Regions from separate parts of the Ornithinibacillus jepli genome, predicted to be linked through region 2. Evidence: riboswitches for the same ligand, from Rfam matches in the RefSeq annotation. Region 2 holds a riboswitch; each other region holds the start of a gene.

Region 1 (6,050 bases), 210 kb from region 2:
ATATTCTGATATTACTATAGCATAAGGGAGTGTAGGAAGGAAAAAAGTTGGATTAATTGGTGCGGGTTGTCAGTTGAAGGCGAAGGGCATTTGGTTGATGTTTACTTAATTTCAGTTGATTTTTTTAAGTAACGGTTGATACACACCATTTCACGATCATGATGCCTCTTCCCACAACACTACAGCAACTCCCCCAACTAACTTCAAATATTTCCTCGGAAATAATAGAATATTGTCGAATGAAGCTCATCAAAAAGACACTACACAAATAAGTAGTGTCCTAAGAACATACTCTTATTCCGTTATCTGGCCACCTACTTGACCGGACTCTTCCTCTCTTTGCCTTTGAATAAACCATACTACAACAAGCAATGCAAATCCTATAATACTTGTTATTACTTCAGGAATAATCATCATTAATCCACCCACTAAGAGTATTACCCTTTCCCATACTCTTGAATGACAAATGAAGTACCCGATTACGGCGCTACTTACCCCAGCCATTCCAATCAATGCTGTTAAAATTCCAATAATTAATTTCACAGCAGTTACATCGACTAATACTAATATCGGATTGAAAACAAATATATATGGAATAATGAAAGCTGCGATTGCTAGTTTTACAGCATTCACCCCAGTTTTAAATGGATTTGCTCTAGCAATTCCAGCCCCTGCATAGGCGGCTAAACATACTGGCGGTGTAATGTCCGCAACAATACCAAAATAAAATACAAACATATGAGCAGCTATTGGAGCGACGCCAAATTCATTAATTAAAACAGGAGCTGCGATTGTCGCTGTTACAACGTAATTGGCAGTAGTAGGGAGGCCCATTCCTAAAATGATACACGCAATCATGGTGAATATTAGAGCGAATGGAAGTATCCCCCCAGATAAAGCGATAATTCCCGCTGCAAACTTGGATCCTAACCCCGTAATACTCACAACTCCAGCAATAATTCCTGCAGTAGCACAGGCAGCTATTACAGGAAGTGCTATCCGTGCACCTTGCTCCAGTACATTAATTGTTCCGTGTAAATTCAGACGAGTTTCTTTTCTAACTAAACTTACAATGAATGCCGAGATAATACCGATTAGTGCAGCACGCTGTGGGGAAAAACCTGTTAAAATAGTTCCTACTATCAACACAAGTGGCAAAAGCATGTACCAATTTTTTTTCATAAGCTTACGAAAACTAGGTAAATCTGCTCTTGGTAAACCCAGTATTCTTAACCGCTTCGCCTCAAAATGTGTCCCGATAAATATGCCAGCAAAATAAAGCATTGCTGGTATAATTGCAGCAAGCATTATAACCCCATAATCAACACCTAAATACTCCATCATAATGAAAGCTGCTGCCCCCATTAAAGGTGGCATGATTTGTCCACCAGTCGATGCAGATGCTTCTGTCGCTGCAGCAAATTCTGGCTTGAAACCTGCCTTTTTCATCATCGGGATAGTGAACGATCCAGAGGCAACAGTATTTCCAACCGAGCTTCCTGATACCATTCCTTGTAAAGAACTTGCAGCAACCGCAGCTTTTGCAGTACCACCGGTAAACCTACCTGTTAATGCAAAAGCTAAGTCATTAAAAAACTGACCAATTTTCGTATGAACTAAAATAACACCGAAGAATAGAAAGAGGAAAATAAACTTTGCAGAAATCTGAATTGGTGTACCGAACACACCACTTTCGGTAAACCATAAATTCGTAGAGATACGGTCAACAGCAAACCCTGGGTGTGACAAAATTTGCGTTGGAATCACATTACCGAAGATTCCATATAAAATCATGATGCTTGCAACTATGACAATTGGTACTCCAACAGTACGACGAGTGGCCTCTAATAATAGTAAAATAGCGACAATGGAAATAATAATATCTAATGTACTATAACCAGCTACTCGACTTCGTAATATATCATCAAAAAAAATAATCTTATGATACGCAACATACATGGAAGTAAAAGCTAACATTATATCATACCATGGAACAGTTTTTTGCTTTTTTTGTAGTCCCCTCTTAGCTGGGAAAAGTAAAAAGATTAAACCTAACGCTGTCCCTAAATGAATTGCGCCTTGTTGTTGGGAAGGGAGAACACTAAAATATGCTGTATAGAGATGAAATATTGTTAGCGCGACACCTAAGAATGTCACAACCCAAGCCCACTTGCCTATATTAAATCGGTAATTGCTTTCCTTATCATATTTTTCTAGAATCTTTTGAGCAGTGATTTCTTCTTGCGTCATTTGCTGTTTATCTATCATAATTTCACTTCCTTTCACTGTAAAATAGGAAGAAAGGGATCAAATGGCGAATCCATGATCCCTTTACTGATGTTTCATTAACTATTTCAACGGCTATTTCAAATCATCTAAGCTTTCAATTCCTGTTGTTTCTCGAGTGACGATTTGCACAACTTCTGGATAAATATGACCGATAAAGGCAACGTTTTCCACTTTAGCTCCTTCAAATTCGCCTGTTCCGTTAACAGCATCAAGTGCCGGAACGTGAACGGTCATCCCAATGTCCTGGTTCCCATCTCGTATGTCGGCTAAGTTTTGTAAAGATGCACCTGTTTCCGTATTCGTTACGTTAATTCCATCAATATTATTATTCCAAACAGTCGCCATTTCGCCACCAAGTGGATAGTATGTACCACCCGAACTACCAGTACCTAATATGAGATCAGCTTTTTCTTCTGTAATATTTAGCTCAGCAATAGGATTATCAAACTCTAATCCTTGTTCTTTATAATAACGTGCTGCACCGGGATGAATTGGTAACCCTTCCTCTCCTTTTAATGCGTTTTCTAATGTCATTTGGACACCTTGGGCATGGGTAATTTCACTTGAGTTTTCTACCATTATTTTTGCTAATTGATATCCTAGTTCCTCACTAATCGTATTCGTATTCGCCATTAAAATTGCATATGCTGTAACTGTCTCTACATCACTATCTAGAAAATCATACATATCTTGTGGAATCGTGTGGCGCTTATAGCCACTGTTCTCTTCAATGTAAGCTATTGCTTCATCGGATAATTCAAGCATTCGTACATCACCAGCAGAAGCTTGTAAACTCTCAATACTACCAGCTGGAAGCCCCAAAATCCCAATGGAGATGTCTATGTTTCCATCCTGTACCCCATTAGCAGCATCCCCAAAACTTTCCTGGAATGCGGTATAATCTCCTTCCTCAAGTCCATATGCTTCTAATATTAATTTTGAAACCGTATTCGTTTCACTTGCTGGTGGACCAATCGCAATATTTTTACCCCCACCTCCACAGGCAACTAACACCATAAGCATACTGAAGAAAATAATCAACATACTTGCAAACCGAAAATTCCGCAAACCTTTCCCCCCCTTTAAACTAAGTTAAATAAATCTAGGTAACAATTTTCATTGTGAATATTATTTTTCAGACTATTCTTTTAAATAGTACGCGCTACCTCCCATATTTATGCAAAAAAAAATAGGATGAGAGATTTGTCCCTCATCCAAAAAGGGTCAGGACCTCCAAAAAGAAGGTCTGACCCATTTAGTTTTATAATGTTATCCAATTATTTTTAATCGCTTTAATCACTGCATTTGTACGGTCTGAAACATGCAGTTTTTTTAAAATAGAACTAACGTGATTGTTTACCGTTCTAGTTGAGATATATAGTTCCTTAGCAATACTGCAATTGTTTAAACCTTTACCAAGCTCTTCTAAAACCTTCCATTCTTGCTCTGTTAAAATTCCAGCTGGTCTAATCGGCTTGTTTCTAGTCAATTTAACATAATCATCTAGTAATACCGTTGATAGTTTCGGATGTATATACTGCTGATCATTTAACATCGATTTCGTAGCAAAAATAAGTTCACTTAACTCCATACCATTATAAAAATATCCATGCAATCCATAACGGAAAAGCTCTCGTAACAAATTATCATCTAAATCAGATGCCCAAATTGCTACTCGGATATTTTGCTCTATAAAGTTATCAATTGCTGCTTGAATATTAATATTGGTATTCAGATCAATAATGACCAGGTCACTTTGAATAAAATTTTCTTTTTTTTGAAATTGATTTGAATCTAGTGCAGTCCAACTATGTTCTGGTAGATTTTCTTCTAGTTTTTCTACTATTATATCCCGTACTAAATCTTTTTCTTTAATTATTGTTATGTTACACATAGCCACTTCTCCCATCAAATTATTAACGTTTAAAAAATGGTAGAAATTGCCAAATATGAATTACTCCATTAAAAAAGACTATTCGAATAGAATAGCCAAAATATCATTCAATCCATTTTGGCAACCAGGCGATCATAGCCTTTCGACCTTAGACCCTTAGCTTTGCGTCCTATCCTTTCAGATAGTTTGCCTTTTTCAGTTGAAAATTAACTTCCTTGATTATCGTAACCTATATCTAGTATAAATAGCAACTAAAAAATACTAGACCTATGTGTGTAATTTATGGAAGAATGATATATTAAAAAAAGAAAGGCACTAACATGGATGTTAGTACCTTTCAATGTTATTTAATTACTTCCTGCTGAATTACCATTCTTTACTTTTTCTTTCTCTTGACCTTTACCTGTATTACCATTTCCACTGCCTTTTCCCTTACCGTTATTACCTTTAGTATCTTCAACATTAGAAGAATCAGTAATAAATAGTCTACCATCTGCTTGCATGCGAGTTTCGTTACCGAAGCGGTCACTTACTTTTACTTCGATAACTGCACCTTCCGCCAGTACGTTGCTCGGTACAGTCCAATAACCAACATAATGACCAGGTGTTGTTTCCATCATCGGAAGTTCAATTGGATTATAGGAAACTACCCCGTTTAGGTTCGTTAATGGCAACAAAATGGAAAACGTTGCTCTTAAGCCAGGTTCGGCATCAAATTCAATTCTTACACTCTCACCAACTTGAAGATGGACATCCTCGCTTGGTGTTAGGTTCGTAATTTCAGGAGCAGTATAATCGGCATCAAGTGTAATTAGCTCAGACGATACGTTCCCAGCAAGGTCTTGTGCTACAACCTCAATGGTATTTTCTCCCTCATCTAGAAGAATTCGTTTAGAGAACGTACCATCTTCTGATACATCAGCTTGTTGACCATTTACAGTAACAAAATCAATATACTCATCCGAAACCATTCCTTCAACTGTAACTGTTTCACGATTTGTCGTATCTCCATCAACTGGACTTATTACGGTAAGCTCAGGAGCATGTGAATCCAGTGTAACCGTAATAGGTTCAGAAATCTTCGCTAGTTCTCCATTAATTAACGTATGGGCAACTAACTCATTCGCACCTTCAACTAGTTCTACATCAAGTGCAAATGCACCTTCATCATTAACATCCTGTATACCAGCAGATTCCCCATTATTAAATAATTCTATCGTAGCTCCTGGAGTTGAAGAACCTTCTATTGTAAGCACGGATTGATTAGTAAAGGAACCATCAAGTGCTGGATCAAGTACAGCACCTTCTACCGGACTTGCAATATTCGCTCTAATCATTGCATTTCCATAATCAGGGAATAATTCAAACTCCCTTGCAGAGAAGAGATATGTTCTTTGTGCATTTTGACTATTCTCATCTACTGCAATACCTGGTCCTGCACTACCCCCTTCAGTTTGAACATAAACCATAAAGAAGTCACCAGTTACCTCAATGTTGTGAGCACTTAAATCTACAACAGTTTGTTGATTTACATCACGGATAGCAGTCCCTTCAACTGGTCCTGCAATCATCTCATCTGGCAAACCATCTTCACCTGCAGACCATACTTCAACCGTAAAGGCTGTTCCACCAGGCGATGGGAAATCAGTACCCCAGAACTGGAAGACACCTTCTGTTACAATTGCACTGTCCATACCTTCAGGTAATGACATTTTCACCGCTAATCCATCTCCTCCAGCATTTAAGGAAAGAGCATTTTCTGCTGTACCATCATCATATGCGATTTGACCAGCTGGTATCGTAAACGCTGGCTCAAGTTCAATATCTAAGGTTGTATTGCTATCTAATGAAACCTCAACCTCTGTAC
Region 2 (6,050 bases):
TAAATAGTTTAATAGCATATATTTCTCTAATACGAGATTATGACGCTCGGCTTTCGTTAAAGCTAAATTAAAGTGATCAAAAGCAGTATCAAAATCATATTGATTTAAATAAGACTCGGCTATATTAATCAGAGCAAATACTTCACTTGTATAAATTCCATATTCTTCGCTAAGGCTTTTCACTTGAAGGTGGTACTCCATTGCCTTATCAAAATCATCATAAACCTCTGCATAAAGTGCACCTATATTATTTAGTGAGAATAATATACCTCTAGCATTATTAATTTCACCTAATAATTTACTAGACTGATGGTACATTTCTAAGGCCATATCTGCTTTTCCTAGTTGAACATAAATAAACCCTAATGTTCTATAAGCATTTCCCTTAATTTTTTTATATTGATCTCCACACTCTTCAATTAACTCTTCAAACATTTCGCGAGCCTCAAAGATTTGATTATCTTCGGTAAGTAAAACTGCACGGATTCGTTTGATTTCTAGCTCAGCTGCTTTACTCGGAAAATAGTTTATAATATTTTCAACTTTATCAATATAACCTAATAACTTAGTATTATCATAGGAAAGAAGGCTTGTATTAGATAGGACCAAGTAAGTCTCTAATAAGAGCTTTTTATCGCCACTCTCAATTGCATGTTCTTCAGCAGTCTCCAAGTATTTAAAAGCTAAATTAGTTTCACCTGTATCAGTAAGTAAATCCCCGATTTCAATATTTAGTTTAATCCTTTCTTTTCTATTCTCAGTTATTTCTAAAGCCTTTTGCAAATTCTCAATTTGTTTTTTTGTGTTTCGACTAACTTTCATTTGCTCAGCTTTTTCTATATAATATGTTCTTGCCTTTTCAAAATTTTTCGAACTAGTGAAATGATAAATTAGTTCATCAAGGCTATTATCGAGATCAATATGCTCTTCTAAACTAGTAGCTGCAAGCTGATGTTTTACGACTCTCTCCTCTTCGTCAATTTTATCGTAAACAATCTTTTTCAAAACTTTTGTTCGAAAGTCATAAAGATAAGAGCTGTCCCCAATTAAACGTTGTAGTATTCCTTTTTTAATTAAATCCTCTAACCGCTCATTTAGATGTTCATTATGGGATAAAAACGTCGCTATTGCGTCGGCAGAAACCGGCTTGGAGAAGATAGAAACTGTTCTTAAAATCTCTTGACTATATGGGTCTAGGTCCGTCAACTGATTCATTAACGCATGCTCAATATTATCTGGTAAATCCAGTAAATTATAATCTCCTGACTCTTCAGGTAAATCAATTTGCCATCTTCCAGTTTCATCACTTATATAGATTACACGCCGGCTATATAGATCTTTCATAATTTCAGTTATAAATAGTGGATTTCCATATGACTGACGATAGATTCTTCGAGAAATTTTCTTAGGTGTAAAGGAAATAGATAAAATACTTTTAATCATCTCTCCAGTATGTTTTTCATCTAATTGCTCTAATCGAATGGTTTCGGAGTCTGAGCGTCTTTTCATGTTATAAATAAACTCAGATCCAACAGAATTAGGTGAAATCTCGCTGTCTGTGCAGGAGAAAATCAACGTTAAATTTGTGTTCTCTAACACTTCTGTACATAAATAATTAAACGTATCAATCGTAAAATCATCAGCAAGATGTATATTATCAATAATCATGACTGCAGGATGATTTTGTATACTTTCATTTACAAACCCAGCAATTCTATTTAAAAGGCGATATTTCATATTTTGCTCATTCGTATAATTAAGCGAGCTAGCATAATTTTTATCCATTAATTCAGGAAAATACTTCATTAATTCCGTTTTATATTTTTCAACGATACTATTATCTGTTTCCATTATTAATTTTCGTAAAATATCTATCCACATTTCTTTACTATCCGCGGAAGCGTTATTTAGGCTAAAACTAGAATAGACACTAGCTTTACTCAAATCTAATAAAAAATTTATTTCTTGAAGAAAACGTGTTTTACCTACACCACTAGCACCTTGTACAAAAAAGATTCGCTTACCTGGTTGGTAGGAAATCATTTTGTCATAGGCTTTCACTATTTCCTCAATATGCTCATCTCTACCAACAAGCTTTGTATATAGATTTAACCCATCAAATTCTTCCTTATTAATAATGGAATAGTTTGTTTCTAGTGCGTTGTTAAGGTCCACGATTAATTCATACAAATTCTGATAGCTATACTCATTATCTGTATTTAATAGGTTTTCAAGAACAGGAATTATTTTTGTTATATTTGGGTCTGTTGTTTCCTTAAGTAAGGCTAATTCCTTTCTAGGATCGTTTAAAGATGGTTTTTTTGTCAGCATAGCTAATAAGATTACACCTAAAGAATAGATATCCGACTCTTCATCTTCCGGCATACCCGCTAATACTTTTGGATAGATGTAGGCAGAGTCTTCAAGTTGCTCTCTATGGGTTAATCTTTCCATCTGAACAGTAGCAATATCTTTAAGTAATACTTGATAATCTCCATCTTCTACCTTCAGTTGAATAGAATGACGATTAAGTGAACTATAAATAAAACCTTTAGAATGAAGATAATAAACAGCCGTGCTTATTTTAATAAAGCATTCTATTATTTCTTTAAAGTTCATTTCATATGTCACATGGAACAGATCTTTGGTACCGACGATATAATCTGAAGTAAAAAAGTACTGTGGGTCTGCTTGTAGTTTATTATCGATATAGGAAACAGTATTAAAACTATAATTTTTAATAATTGCTTTACTAGTTAAACTTTTAATTTCAAGAAAACGATTAATAAAGAAGTCAATAATAGACTTCGGCAAATATTCAGTATTTAGTAAGTTTAATAGAATAATTCTATTTTCGTTACGCATATCATATGCAGAGTAAACCATGACATGCCTTTCTTGTTTCAATAGTTCTTTTAGCCTATATCTATTATTAATGATTTCCATTACCTTCACTCCACTTAAAAATCATTCTCATTTATATACGGATCGTTACCATAGATTAGTTAGTAAACCTTGGGAGTATGTATACTTTACCTTATTATTTTCCACCATAATAAAAAGCTATTCATATATGTGAATAGCCAAAAAACCGTTTTTGGTAGCCAGGCGATCATCGTTTTTTCAACATTAGACCCTAAGCTTTGCGTCCTATCCTTTCGAATAGTTTGCCTTTTTCAACATTCTTGTTATTCAGTTACTATTACTTATTACCTATTTTACACCAATTCAATAATAATTCAATAATTTGACAAAATAAATATTTAATGTTTCGTAAAATTATAAATTTAACATAAAATTCTAGTTCTATATACCCTATTTACTATTGAGTAAAACTTTTTTATATAAAATAAAAAAACAAACCTATCTAGTAGATTTGTTTTTTATTTATACTTAGATATTCCCGCTAGAAGAATAACAGTCCTATTGAAATTGGAATAAAGCTCCATAATAGTACCATGACGCAGAAGCCCATAATGTCACGGACTTTTAGCCCAGCTATAGCTAGTAATGGCAATGCCCAGAAAGGTTGGATCATGTTTGTCCATGCGTCCCCCCAAGCAACAGCCATAGCTGTTTTGGCAGTATCTGCTCCAAGTTGTGTAGCGGCTTCCATCATAATCGGACCTTGGATTGCCCACTGTCCACCACCAGATGGGATGAAGAAATTCAAAATACCAGCACTGATGAAGCTTAACCATGGTAATGTATATTCATTTGAAATATCAACGAAGAACAAGGATAATTGTTCAGACAATCCAGAACTAGACATCATACCCATAATCCCTGCATAGAACGGGAATTGAATAATAATCCCTCCCGCATTTTTCACAGCACCAGACACACTATTCAAGAAATTACGCGGTGTTCCATGGAATAAAATCCCTAAAAATAAGAATATAAAGTTTACTATATTTAAATTTAAATCAAATCCATTTTCCACAAAATGATAAATAACAAATGCTAATCCTAGTAAACTAATTAATAGTGATATGATTCTACTATTTTCCAAACGTTCTGCTGGAGTTGTTGCTTCTTTTGTTTCTAGCACTTCTTCATCAATTTCCATTGCTTTAGCCTGTAATGCTAATAATTCAGGATCAATTTGTCCTACCTTTTTAGCTGACTTCATCAATATTCTATTTAGCAATGGGAGCGATAATAATAAGGAAACGACAATAAAAATATTTGGAGCACCAAATAAAGTTTCCGTAACCGGTACTATACCAACTTTTTCTATTACTATATTTTTATCTCCTGCAATCTCTAGTGGAATTGAACCTGACAGTCCTCCATGCCAAAGTAAAAAGCCACTATATGCACTTGCCATTAGTAGGCGATAATCTGCTGAAGGTACACGTTTTGCGACGTGAATCGCTAGTAATGCCCCTACTACTAGACCGAACCCATAGTTGATTAAACAGGCAATGGATGCTACAAGTGTTACAAGTAATACTGCTTGTCCAGGAGAATTAGCTAATTTACTAATCTTTCCTAAAAACTTTTTTACTATCGGACTATTAGCAAGGATATATCCTGTCACGACTATGAGAGACATTTGCATGGCGAACTGTAATAATCCCCAGAAGCCACCGCCCCAGTACTCTACCATTTTAACTGGTGAGCTACCTGTAAATATCAAACCAAGTATAAACACAACGAACGTTAGGATAATTGCAAATAAAAACGCATCAGGTAAATACCTTCGAACCATTCGATCGAAAAAATTCGTGATAGCACCTAGCATATGTTCCCCTCCTCTTATTTAACTCATTACATTTTATTCTTCTAAGTAGACTTTATTCTCATTCCATTATTATAGTTTATTCGTTTTTATGTAAAAAACCAAGTATCTTAAGAGTTTTTACAAGATTGGTAGAAAGAGGCAATTTCAATGAAAAAAGCAACACATTATATTAACGCATTGCTAAATCACTTAATCTATTATTAAAAATAAATCTAACGCACCTACTGTATGAAATTCTAATGGCAATCTAATGACTTTCTCATAACCAAATAAATTTGTCGATCCTTCAATAACCGTTGGTGCCGTTATATCTGTCTTCAAACCACTTTGCCCAATATTCGTAGATAATCCTCCTGCAATGATATTCCCTAATTCACCACTTAGTGAAATAACCATCTCCTCTTGAATTGGCATACCAAACATTGCTTCTCCAATAGAACTGAAAACTTGCATTTCACCTGATAAAATTAATTTGCCTCTCACATCACCAGTAATACCTATTAATACACCAAAATGGAGCTGTAATGATTTACCTGAAAGCTCAGGTTTACCAAAATTTGATTCAATTGGAATCGAATTTTTAACAGACATCATCGTCCCGTTAAGTAAATGAGTAATGGCTTTACTCTTATCATCTGTTATGCTCAAAACTGCTCCCCCCCCATTTAAATCATGTTAGTATGTTTAATTTTTTCTATTTTTCAACATATTTGTTACTTGTTATTTTAGTATAAAGATAAACAACAATTAAAATCAACAATTTCCGACAAAAAAATCCACCTCTTTTAACAGAAGTGGAAATTATCTATTATTTTCTTTTTCGGAAAAGAAGTGCTGCTGCCACAACCGCTCCTGCTGCACCAACGTATTTCACACCAGTAATCGATTTTTGTAACCAAAAACGACGAATAGATTCCATATCTTGAATTATTTCAGAAATCTCTTCATAAAGGAATCTTTTTTCCATTGGAGTTAAATCTTTTCTCTTCAAGCTATTCTTTAGCTCATCTATTTTAGAAGCATGTTTCTTCTTATCTTTGTCTGTTATCTTGGTACTTTGAATGTTCATCTCTTCAAGAAAGGTGAGAATTTCATTAGCAAGTTTTATTGCGTCAGTACGCCTAATTAGTGTACTTATATAATTCTCTAACGCAAGCTCTCGCAACTCCCCTAACTCGTTGACAGCCTGACTAATTTCATTGCTAAACCCTTCTAGCTGAAAATCATGTCTCTTCCTTTGTCCCATTGCAATCACCCTACGTAGAAATTAAGTCAAATCTCTCACTTATCATACAACATTTCA
Region 3 (6,050 bases), on a different contig from region 2:
CAGGTTCCTTGACCCTGGGTCAAGGAACCTGTCCCCCTGTCCCATTCAAAAAAATAAGCTAAGTAAGATTAAAAATCTTACTTAGCTTATTTGACTTTTAAATATCTTCTAAAATTCTAACTTCTGCATTAATGTTTCAATTACAACTGCTGCTTCAGCACGTGTTGCTATTCCTTTTGGTGCTAATTGATTTATGGTCCTACCATGAATTAGTCCCGCGTCAATTGCAATAGAAACCTCTCTCAATGCCCATCTTCCAACTTCAGCACTATCCGTAAAATTGGCTAAACTTTCTACTTTGGTATTTTGCTCTCCATTAACTAACTCTAGTCCACGAACAGTCATAGCAATCATTTCTTCGCGTGTAATGGAGTCTGTTGGACCAAAGTTGCCATCTGTATACCCACTTACGATTCCCACTTCATAAGCAGCAAGTACATCATTGTAATACCACTTGGAAGAAATTAAATCATTAAATTGTTTTTGCTCATTAGAATTTGGTACTAATCCTAATGCCCTAGATAGCATTGCTGCATACTCGGATCTACTAAGGATATTGGTTGGTTTAAATTCCGTATCATTAACTCCGTGAAGAATCAACTTCCCTGAAAGAGCTTCTATACTATCCTTTGCCCAGTGACCTTCAACATCGGTAAAATTCTTTTTCTTTGATTTCACCACTACATAAATACTATTTCCATTACGATGGAAAACTGCCCAATATTGACCTTCCTCATCTTGTTCTATAGTTGTTGGTACTGGTTGGTACGATTGATTTACTGGGTCTAATGTGATCACCATCATTTCATCTAATTCTGATGGATCACTTATTGGGATTCTACGTTCTACAAACTCCTTGCCATATGAAGTAATCGTTGTATTTGTTCCATTCTCATACATTTCAACAGAAAAATCTATTGGTTGTGTAACCAACTCCATAAAGCTTTGTTCTGCCCATTTATTAATGTTTTCTGTCACTTCTTCAGAAAGCTTCCTAATCGTCACTTGGATATAGGAATCCTCGTCATTGGTAAATTGATCAATTGTGTTAACCGGTAACTTAAATGAACCAAGGTCTGACGTTACATAAAATGCCTCATCACCGGTTTCATTCATTTCATTAATTACGGACTTATGAAGGTTTAATGCAACATTTTCGCCTTCTTCTTTATATTCATAATGACGATAGAAGGTTGTAAATCGTTTTATGATTTTGGGATTATCGAGATCAATTAAATCGGTAGGATCAACATCCACTTCTCCATTTGTATTATCATCACTTGGAACTTCTGGAACTGTACCATCTGAACTATCACCATCTTCAATAGAACCAGGGGTATCATTTTCCTCAGGAGCTGTTTCGTCTACTAAAAAGTCAGTTGTTACCATTTCAGAGCTCTTATCTCCAGTTAATGCTTTCACTCCAAAAGTTACGGTTTGATCGATCCATTGTTCATAAACTACTGGCGCTACTAAAGTCTGATTAGTATTTAATTTTTCTTCAAGTAATGCAAACTCCATCATATCAGCAGTCTTATAGTAAACATTGTAAGACTCTGCTGTTACTAAATCCCAGTTAATCACTATATTATTTTCAATATCTTTTTGTACTAATAAATTAGTCGGAACTAGTGGTTCAAAAGTGAAATCATAGGTTACTAGACTGGAAACATCTGAACCAAGACGTGAGTGAACGGAAAATGTCACTGTTTGGCCTGCCCACTTTTTATATTCCGATTGCGGAATAATTACGTAATTGTCCACTACATCGACGCGTAGATCCTCAGCATATAGTTCCATATCCACTGTTTTATAAAACACATCATATGCATCAGCTGTGGTTGAATCCCAAGAAATAGCCAAATCATTGTTTTCATCCAAGGAAACTAATAAGTTAGTTGGCCCTAGATTATTAATTGCATCAACACTAGCAAACTTATAAACTGCTTGATTATCTTCTACATAAACAATTATATTTCCAGCATCATTAATAATAGCATGTTCCACAGTAAACGGGAATGTAGCAAGATTAGTATAATCAGCTTTTGAATACACTCCTGTTGGCGATACGATATACTCTGCTGACGTAGCAATGACATCTTCATTAAAGTTATACTGAGTTATCATATCGGACTTAGAAAATTGATGTTCTGCATAATATAACGCTTCACCATCTAATAATAGTTTACGAGTTGGTAATGAAAAACTTTCACTAGAAGGCGTTAAGGTCAAATCTTCTATATTTAACGAATATAATTTTGAGCCAGTGGAGTTAGACTCACCAATATACACTAATTTATTTAAAGAATCATACGCAATATCTGGCTCACTTAAGATTTGATATTTGTTAGTTTGGATTTCTTCACCGACTCTAATTTCACTACCTGTACTTAAGTCAATTTGATAAACCCAAGTACTTTGATCTTCTGTTACATAGAACAATAATGATCCATCAGCCGCAATACGATATGGATTTTGTTTCGTGATAACGTTGGTCATACTTCCATCTGCTAAATTAATAACAGCTACAGAAGTACTTCCATAGTTAGAGACATATAATTTCCCATTAACTAAATCAATATCTGAAGGGCGAGAGCCGATGTACTGTGTATCTAAAACTTCCATAGTAAGACTGTCAATTGTGTACAGCACATTGCTTTCTAGTGAAATTGCATATATTTTTTTACTAGTTTCATCTAAAACCCAATCTGTCACACTTTGGTTAATAGGAAGCTTATAATTTTTAACTTCATAGACCTTAGATGTTAGTGTTGTAGGTAAGCTACTATAGTCTTTTTTATGTAGTGTCTTGTTGTATGAATCATATAGATATACTTCGGAATTTGCAGGCGCAAGGACTAAATCCACATCGATATCTAAATCGCTAACTTTAAAATACTCATCCTTGTCATATATTGCTTCTTTTGTAAAAACAAAATCTGCTGTTACATCAAGAACTGTGCCGGGATATGAAGTAAATTCATAAGTACCATTTATAATTGCTAAATCATTTTTATCAAAACTAATTCCGCCATAAAAAATTTCATCGGAATCCATTACAATATTTTTATCCTTGGCATTTACTCCATACCCTTCATCATATGTAGATTGAGAAAGAATGGAATAATCTGTTTGTGAAAGTTTATAGATGTTTGAACTTGTATGGCCCGATTCTGCGACATATAATACACCTGTTTCAGATGCTAGACTTGGTTCATAAAACGAATGTGCAATTGAGTCATTGTCCGGGTTCACCAGAGTAGTTTCCGTAGAGTCTATTAAATCCTTTTCTACGATTCTACTATGTTGGTCACTATTAGAATAATATAATTTGTTATCGATAACCGTTATACTATAAGGAGTACCCTCTAAAGTAATAGCTACTACTTCTAGATTAGTTAAATCTACCTTAACAACCTTGCTTTCTCCTCTAACTGCTATCCATAGTGTATTGGCATCTAACTCTAAATCACTTAAGTCAGTTCCAATTGCTAACGTGTTTGTGACTTCAAATGTAGCTCTTGAAATCACCTTTAGATTGCCTTGTGCAGTGATGGCATAGATATTTGTTTCATCATACGACCAATCTGTGATGTCCTCGGTTAATTTGATTAAATCACCTGTTTCGGTGACTTCTTGGGCATGTGTTAGATTTGGAGTATAGATATTACTTAACACTAATAACACTACCAGCATGCCACTGATGAATCTTCTCAAAAAATCCCCTCCCAATTAAAAAAACTTTGCACAACAAAAAAAGAGCAAAGCAGAACGGGATTTATTCGTTGGCAACCCGGCTGTCATAATACCCAAAAATAGTACCTTAGACCCGCAGCTTTGCGTCACTCTCTTTCGAAAGTTTTGCCTTTTTCTTTTTTGTGCTAGGACCATAATCCCATAAAAGGGAATGATTTGTCAAGATTTGTCGGAAAAATCTTGCAAAACACAATACATCAATTCACATGTTATTTATAAATTTATCCAATAATTCACCAAATAAAAGGCGTCAGTATCACTTTCCCAAAAAACTAAAATAGACTGATACCTAATTATTTATCCAGAGTTCGTTAAAGCGGAGAGCAGAAATGATAGGACATGTTGCCTATCTAGGTAGAGCAATTGCGTATAGTAATGGAGCTTAAGAGACTATGTACGAGGTAGTGTTCGTGATTATACTTATGGATCTGGTAAGAATGAAGAACATGCTGATACTCTAACTATTTCCAATCTAATCGTTGGAGATTCACCTGAAGATGTAGACACGGTAATTGCCAAGAAGGTTTGTTTAGAATATGAAGCATAATAGAGGAGTGGGACAAGGGACCTGTCCCCCTGTCCCAGTTATTCATTAATAGGGAGCTTCCACATTTGACCTAGTATTACACTGTATTGTTCTGGAGTTATTTTTACAAATCCACTTCCACTAGTAAATGTCATTTCACCAAAATAAATTTTTCCATCTACATTATAAAAGTCTACTCTAACATGCGTGAAACCCTGACAAAGCTTCTTTGCCAAGTCCACCATCAATTCAAAATTATTAGGTTTAGGGACTGGAAAATCTGTATTTTTAAACTGATGTTGTGTCCACTCTTGTAATTCCCAATTTAGGTTATATACATTTCTACGGCGGTCATTAAATCGATCGATGTCTACCCAACAATAATGAACCTCACCGTTAAAACATAAAAATTTAAAATCCTTTAACTCACCATTTGAATCTTCCATAAATGTTTCAGCAATTATTTTTGGTTTAATGTCCTTATAATGCATTTCAAATCCAACAAATGCAAAATTTATTTTCATCCATCGATTAAATTGCTTTTTTGCTTTAATTCTATCCAACTTATTTTTATCTTTTACAATTAAATTTGTCCCACATGCATTGTTTGTTTTTAATACAAATTGTTGCGGTAACAGTTCAAAATCAATTTCATCAAAATTATCCCACACTCCCAGTAAGGGAATTAAATATTGTTCTCCAATTGTATTCTTAATCCAATCCCGTACTTGATATTTATCTGTTAAAACTGCCTTCAATGGATCATTATCATATAGTTTCACCCATTGCATTTTTTCATTATATGTAGTTAAATTATTCCAATCTAAATCCTGTCCCATTCTTTTTTTATACATCTTAGCGAGAACAGTAGGGTATTTTTTTTCATTTAATGACTTGTAATACATATTTTTCAGATAGCGTTTGGAAAACTGAAGAGCAGAATAAAGATTATAAAGTCTTGGAAACTGAACAAATAATTTTCTTTTATCCACTTCTATTTCACCTTACTTTATATTTTTTTATGTACACTACTTTACTTAAAATTGGCAAAAATATTTAGTACTGCATGACTACATTATTAACATACGTTAGATCTCTAATCCAAAATTTTTACAACATGAATATTCTTGAACCTTTTTACCAGGACAATGAATATAATCATTTAGGACTGTGTTTATTCTTATTCTCTCTAAAGATGAGTCAGTCATAATATCTATTAGTTGAAAGGCTACCTAATATTAAAAAATAGACCTGATAATAACTTTTTTATGATAGATTCCCACTATTTAATTATAGACTCTATCATTGATTATTAAAATAAAGCATTTTATCTAAATCATGTTAACTACTTATAACTATGATTTTATCCTAAAATAAAAGTAAAAGGTAGAAAGAATTAAATGGTTCAGTACTAAGAAAAGTAACCAGCAACGATATTTTAGTAGGTGTAAATGGTGCCGAATCATTTAACTGATACCTTGTCATATTCTATGGTAATGAGGATAGGACTAATGGAGACTTTGTAAAGAAATCTAATTCCCCTGAGGTAACAGCGGGCTTTCCCGTTTGTTAACTCTTTTTTTATAGCATATAATGATGGATATTGATTATAAAAAGGAGCTACTCCTTATATGAGTAAAAGTACAATAATTAAGGGTACATTAATTTTAACAATTGCTTCCCTCTTATCGAAAGTAATAGGGAGCGTCTTTCGTATTCCTCTACAAAATATTGCCGGGGATGAGGTATTGGGTATCTTTAGCCTCGT
Region 4 (6,050 bases), on a different contig from region 2:
AGAAGGTATTAATTTTACTGGAGTCCCCTCTTCGATGTCGGTCGATGAAATCAATATAGATGGAATGACAGGAGATATCAAGTCCCTTTCTGATGCCATAGCGGAAATAAATAATGGTGTTGGGGAATTAAATGATGGGGTTTCGGAATTAAATGATGGTGTAGCTGAATTAACAGATGGATCTGTTCAGTATAAAGATGGTGTTCACGAGCTGGCAGATTCCTCTATCGATCTAGTAAATGGTTCAAAAGAGATAGAAGAGGCATTGGACACTTTAAATAACTCCATTAACTCATCAGAGGAAATGGATATGTCAGGACTTAGTGAACTAGTAGACGGTCTGAGAAAGTTATCTTCTGGACTTAGAGAAACTGCTAATGGATTAGATATATTGAAAAGGAATTTCGGAGATTCATATAATGCTTTAGTTAATGCAATAAATAATATTCCTGCATATGAAATTACAAATGCAGAAATAAAAGCATTAAGGGAAAGTGGAGCTAATGTAGAAGTCATAAACCAATTAGTAGAAACATATGATGCAGCACAAACCGTTAAAAAAACTTATTCAGCTGTAAAGCCTGGATTTGATGCGGTTGGAGAAACCTTAACTGGGGTAAAAGGGTCACTTACTACCATGGCTAATAATGTAGATCAGATGACCAAGGAACTTTCAGCCTCGTTGAATGAGAGTGGAATGGATGGATTAGTACAATTACAGGAGGGAATAGCGGCATTATCCTCCAACTATAAAGATTTTCATACAGGATTAGAAAAATATACTGGTGGAGTCAACCAAATCTCGGAAGTATATACTGAGCTCCATAACGGAATGGTAGAGTTGTCAGAAGGTACGATTAAGCTAGAAAATGGGGTAGTGGAGCTCCATGAAGGTATAACAGAATTAAGAAATTCTACTAGTGATTTGCCAGAACAAATGAATAAAGAAGTCGATGAGATGATATCTGATTATGATAAGTCAGATTTTGAACCTGTATCCTTTGTTTCTAGTAAAAATGAAAAAGTAAATTCTGTACAATTTGTGTTTAAAACAGATAGTATTAAATATGAAGAACCAAAAGTGGACGAAGAACCTACAAAAGAGAAAAAAGGATTTTGGGAGTTGTTTTTAGATTTATTTAGATAAGAAGAAGGTGTCAAGTATAGCTTAACAGCAATACTTGACACCTATTTTTTGGTTTGAACTATATAATTTTGACGATAGAATTCGGATTTATTAGTAACAATTTCCTGAACAAGTATTGTACTCAAACCTCTAATAAAAGTGTTACGATAGAATTTAGTATTAAAATTTTGGAGGAAACATCATGCAACAACAAGGATACTTTTACAACTTTTTAGAACCGGTTTCTCAAGATTTAGCATTTGTAGCAAAACAGTTAGAGAATAGTATTTTTACAAGTCCAAGAGTTGTCCTAACCCACTCAAGGATTTTTATTGAACATATTTTACAGAAAGTAATGGAGATGGAAAAGCTTCCTACCATTCGTAAGGGGATGCTTATGGATCAAATTAATATACTCGATGAGAAAGGTTATCTTACTGAGGAAATTCGAGATTCTCTTCATTATGTGAGAATGCAAGGGAATCAGGCTGCACATGATCCGAGGAAATTTCGTTATTCTGAAGCTTTATTATGCTGGGAAGCAATTTACATCATTGTAAAATGGTATGTGGAAGTCTATGCTTCTCATAATATCGAAGTTCCGGAATATCAGGACCCGTCTCCACGGAATCAACAAACGTTTGACATACAAGAGCTTGTATTTAAATTAGATGCGTTAGAAGCACGATTATCCGCTGCTTTTACTAAACGTGAAGGGGAAGAGGTAGGGAGAAATACTATTGTAATAGATGAAAAAATTACTGATACTCTCCCTGGAAATACTTCAATTCGTATTATTTCTTATAAGAGTGACTCAATTGAAATTCCGTATTTCCTTCGTGATGCATTTCTACTTCCACAACGTTTTCCAAGGTCAGAAACGTTTTTAATTAGGCTTGGTGCTGAGCAGCATGGAAGAATTATGAGTGAGCTTCCGAGTAACTTAGAAGGACTTTCCAAACATGTGAAACGGTTCTCGGAGAAGAATGAAGGACAATTTTTTGAAGAGCTGAAAATATTTATTGAGGAAGAGAAGATTCGTAGACAGATAGCAACCGATCGTCCCGGAGACCTATTCTTCTTTTTCAAGACGGATTACATTGTTGTAACAGAGGAGTTATCCTTAATTCCTTTAACAGAAAGGCATTTTACTGGTATTCCAAATCTATTAAGACAAATGCAGGAGGACCAGATTGAAAGAGTCGGTCAATTGCCGATGGAATTACTTATATTAGCAAAATATGATCGTGTAGGTATAGGGACGGTTGAAAGGTTATTTGAGCAGTTGAAGGAAATGCAAGGGGTGTAGGAAGGGGATTAGCTCTCCTTCCCTATTCTTTGGAACGGTAAGGTATCAGAGGGAATAATTCTATATACCCCTAAAAAAGGAATTATATAACAAAAAAATAATTCTACTAATTTAGTATGTTATGTTGTATATTTATAGAATAAATGATGAACGAAGATATCATCCGTTCCTCATTTGAAAAAGGCAAATCTATTGAAAGATAGAGACGCAAAGTTACAGACCTAAAGTTCTAGAAACTATGGTGGCTGAACCGCTGAAGAATGGAGAATGATGACCAATATAAGTCTAATTCTATATTCTTCCAATATCTTACTATATTTGGAGGGATTTTTTATGTTTACATTTAGTAAAAACTTTAGAAACGTATTTGTTTCCAGTGTTGTTGCAACGACTTTTGCAATTACTTTAGGAGTTGGCCCGGCTTTAGCCGAGGAAGGAACGGAAACAGAAGTAGAGGATATTGTTTCACAAGAAGAAGATACGAGTACAACTGAAACCGAGGTGATGGATCCTAATGCTGAGGATGAAGTAATAGAAGAAGCTGTTAAGGAAGAAACGGAAACAGATGAAGCTTCAGAGGAAGAGAAAGAAACTCTAGATGAAGAAGAGTCTCCATCCCTAATTCCTGGTGATTTCTTCTACTTCTTTAAAACACTTCGTGAAAACGTTCAGCTTGCATTAACATTTGATGAAGTGAAAGAAGCGGAATTACTTGCACAATTTGCTGAAGAAAGAATAAAAGAAGCTCAAGTTTTAATTGAGGATGGTCAAACTGACTTAGCACAAGAAATTCTTCAAAAGGCAATTGAGCAACAAGAACAAGCATTAGCAACCTATGAAGAAGCTTCTGAAACAGAAGATGTTGAAGATGAAGTAGAGGAATCTACTAATGAAGAGGTTGTTGAAGATGAAACAGTTGATCCAATTCGTGCTGAATTAGAAGAGAAAATGGCATCCAATTTACTTGCTTTAACTGCAGTACTTGAAAAGATTGAGAATCCTCAAGCTAAAGAATCAATACAAAAGAATATCGTGAAAGCACAAGAAAAGCTAGAGAAGAAAATCAATAAAAAACTGGCAAAACTTCAAGAAAAAGAATTAAAGGCTGACAAGAAACTTGCTGAGATTGATGAGAAATTAGAAGCTGGTGAAATTGATGAAAATGAATACCAAGAAGAACTTGCTGAATTAAATAAAGAGTTAGCCGAAGAGCAAAAAGAGCTTCTGGAAGAAGTAAATGAAGAGGCAGAAGAGACTATAAAGGATGTAAGTGAAAAAGGGAAAGAAATAGAGGAAAAGCATCAAGAACTGTCTGATCGTGATAAGGATAAAGCAGAGCAGGCACGTGAAAAGGCAGAAGAAAAGAAACGTGAAGAATTGAAGAAACAAGAAGAGAAGACAAAGGAAGCTGAAAAAAAGAAATGTGAAGAATTGAAGAAGCAAGCAGAAAAAGAAAAAGAAGAAGCAAAAAAGGCTGAAGAAAAACAACGTCAAGAAGCTGAAAAACAGCGTGAAGAGGCAAAAAAACGCTCAGAAAAAGTAGATAAAGAAACGGAAGACAAGCAAGAAAAAGCAGAAAAAGAGCGTGAAGAAGAAAGTGATGAATAGATAGAATAATTGAACCATTAGGGGGAGTGGATTATAATCTACTCCTCTTTTTTTATATTGAGAGCAATTCATTACGAATTTGGTAGATCCGGTAGATCCAAGACACTAGAAATATTTTATCCATTCTATAAAAACGGTAAATAACTAGTAACAAATATTATGGTGCTTTTCTTTCCAGACATGATAAAGGATTGAATTGAATATATATCGTGTAAAGGAGGGGATTCTAATTGCTATAAAAATTTTATTTTTTGGTGATCCTGGTATTGATGATTCACTAGCGCTAATGTATAGCCTTATTGATCCAACTTTTGAAATTGTTGGGGTAGTGACCAGTTATGGAAATGTGACCAAAGACCAAGCAACTGCAAATGCTGCCTATCTATTACAATTAGCAGGGAAGCATAATGTTCCAATAATTCCTGGTGCTTCGCAACCAGTACAGCAAGAAGTGGTGACGTTCTATCCTGAAATTCATGGAGAAGGAATCGGTCCAATTAAACCTCCAACTAATATTCAATATCAGATTTATCCCTTTGATACAATTCGGTTCATTATTGAAAGATACCGAAATGAGCTTATTATTGTCGATACAGGTCGTTCTACTACATTGGCGACGGCATTTATATTATTTCCAGACCACATGAAATTGGTTCACTCGTATTATGTAATGGGAGGGGCTTTCTTTTTTCCAGGCAATGTTACACCATTGGCCGAGGCTAACTTCCATGGTGATCCAACCTCGTCTAATTTCGTTCTAAAATATGCCCATAATTTAACGATTACCCCTTTAAATGCCACCCAGTTTGCTATTCTTACTCCAGACATTGTGGATTTAATTTCTCGAAACAAGAAGAACGTATATGCATTCATGCTTTCGCCAATTTTTGAATATTATTACGAATTTTATAAAAAAACGAATCCTGGTATTCCAGGAGCACCAATTCATGACCTACTTACCGTAATGTTAATTAAGAACCCACATATTGTTGACTATATTTACTACGATGCAAAAGTTGTGGAGGAAGTTGAGGCTAAAGGAATGTCCTATATTGATATTCGCCCAACAAGTAAAACGGGTAAGACAAGAATTGCAATAAAGCTTCATTATGATAAATTTATTGAGGAGTTTAGTAGAGTAATGTTGCCGGAATAACGTGGGACAGGTTCTTGTCCCACAATTAATTCGTCCGTTTTAGCCGTTCTCTTTTTCCATGCAGAACATAATAGAAAATGGTAGTTAATAATACTAAAACGCCAATAATAGCATATAGATTTCGATAACCAGTAAGCGGAATGATAATCCCTAGAATATACGGTCCAAATCCAAGTCCAGCATCAAGAAAAATATAGTAGGTGGATGTTGCAAGTCCTACTCTTTGAGGTGGAACTACTTTTACTGCAATTGCTTGGGTGATCGATTGCATATTACCAAATCCAAACCCCATAAGGACTCCTGCGAGTAATAAAGAAATACTTCCTTCAGCTGAACTTAATAGAAGTAATCCACCTCCGAAAAGAATAAAAGCAGGATACATTACCGCATTTGCACCTCTTCTATCCATTAATCGTCCTGTAAACGGTCGGGAAACCAAAATGGCTATAGCATAAACTACAAAAAATAAGCTCGCGACTTCAACTAAGTCTATTTCAATAGCATAAAAATTAATGAAAGAAAGGACACTAGCATAACAAAAGGATGTTACAAGAATGATAAGGGCTATAGGTAAAGCTTTTGGTTCAATGAAGCTAGATAGCGTAAGTCCAGTTAGTTTCGTTTCAGTATTTGAATGTTCTACTTCTGGTATATTTATAAAAAAGGCAAATAGCATACTACTAATCCCTAATACGAGACAAAAGCTGAAAATCATTTGAAAACTCACATGCTGACTCATAAAAATTCCGAAAAAAGGCCCAATGGCGGTAGCCAGCGTAATACTCAAACTATAGAAACCAATTCCTTCACCTTTACGTTGTTTCGGTATAATCTCAGCAACGATTGTTCCG

The links. Region 2 has a riboswitch for cyclic di-GMP ahead of AB1K81_RS12340 (diguanylate cyclase). Riboswitches for the same ligand answer to the same signal wherever they lie in the genome.
Region 1: linked by a shared signal. The riboswitch ahead of AB1K81_RS13275 (helix-turn-helix transcriptional regulator) and the one ahead of AB1K81_RS12340 (diguanylate cyclase) in region 2 are both predicted to bind cyclic di-GMP.
Region 3: linked by a shared signal. The riboswitch ahead of AB1K81_RS17310 (S-layer homology domain-containing protein) and the one ahead of AB1K81_RS12340 (diguanylate cyclase) in region 2 are both predicted to bind cyclic di-GMP.
Region 4: linked by a shared signal. The riboswitch ahead of AB1K81_RS00285 (DUF5667 domain-containing protein) and the one ahead of AB1K81_RS12340 (diguanylate cyclase) in region 2 are both predicted to bind cyclic di-GMP.

What each region holds. Positions count from the first base shown of each region.
Region 1 covers NZ_JBFEGG010000003.1:307,243-313,292, reverse strand. Annotated here, with positions in the region: gene AB1K81_RS13285 (TRAP transporter permease) at 295-2,268, opposite strand; gene AB1K81_RS13280 (TAXI family TRAP transporter solute-binding subunit) at 2,362-3,357, opposite strand; gene AB1K81_RS13275 (helix-turn-helix transcriptional regulator) at 3,551-4,183, opposite strand; cyclic di-GMP riboswitch class I at 4,300-4,384, opposite strand; gene AB1K81_RS13270 (S8 family serine peptidase) at 4,531-6,050, opposite strand, start outside.
Region 2 covers NZ_JBFEGG010000003.1:97,650-103,699, reverse strand. Annotated here, with positions in the region: gene AB1K81_RS12340 (diguanylate cyclase) at 1-2,946, opposite strand, end outside; cyclic di-GMP riboswitch class I at 3,097-3,182, opposite strand; gene AB1K81_RS12335 (short-chain fatty acid transporter) at 3,407-4,747, opposite strand; gene AB1K81_RS12330 (chemotaxis protein CheX) at 4,937-5,395, opposite strand; gene AB1K81_RS12325 (hypothetical protein) at 5,556-5,993, opposite strand.
Region 3 covers NZ_JBFEGG010000007.1:31,830-37,879, forward strand. Annotated here, with positions in the region: gene AB1K81_RS17310 (S-layer homology domain-containing protein) at 109-3,717, opposite strand; cyclic di-GMP riboswitch class I at 3,785-3,876, opposite strand; gene AB1K81_RS17315 (ATP-grasp fold amidoligase family protein) at 4,342-5,274, opposite strand; gene AB1K81_RS17320 (putative polysaccharide biosynthesis protein) at 5,914-6,050, shown strand, end outside.
Region 4 covers NZ_JBFEGG010000001.1:55,864-61,913, forward strand. Annotated here, with positions in the region: gene AB1K81_RS00275 (methyl-accepting chemotaxis protein) at 1-1,147, shown strand, start outside; gene AB1K81_RS00280 (DUF4145 domain-containing protein) at 1,329-2,435, shown strand; cyclic di-GMP riboswitch class I at 2,608-2,693, shown strand; gene AB1K81_RS00285 (DUF5667 domain-containing protein) at 2,769-4,043, shown strand; gene AB1K81_RS00290 (nucleoside hydrolase) at 4,240-5,199, shown strand; gene AB1K81_RS00295 (MFS transporter) at 5,225-6,050, opposite strand, start outside.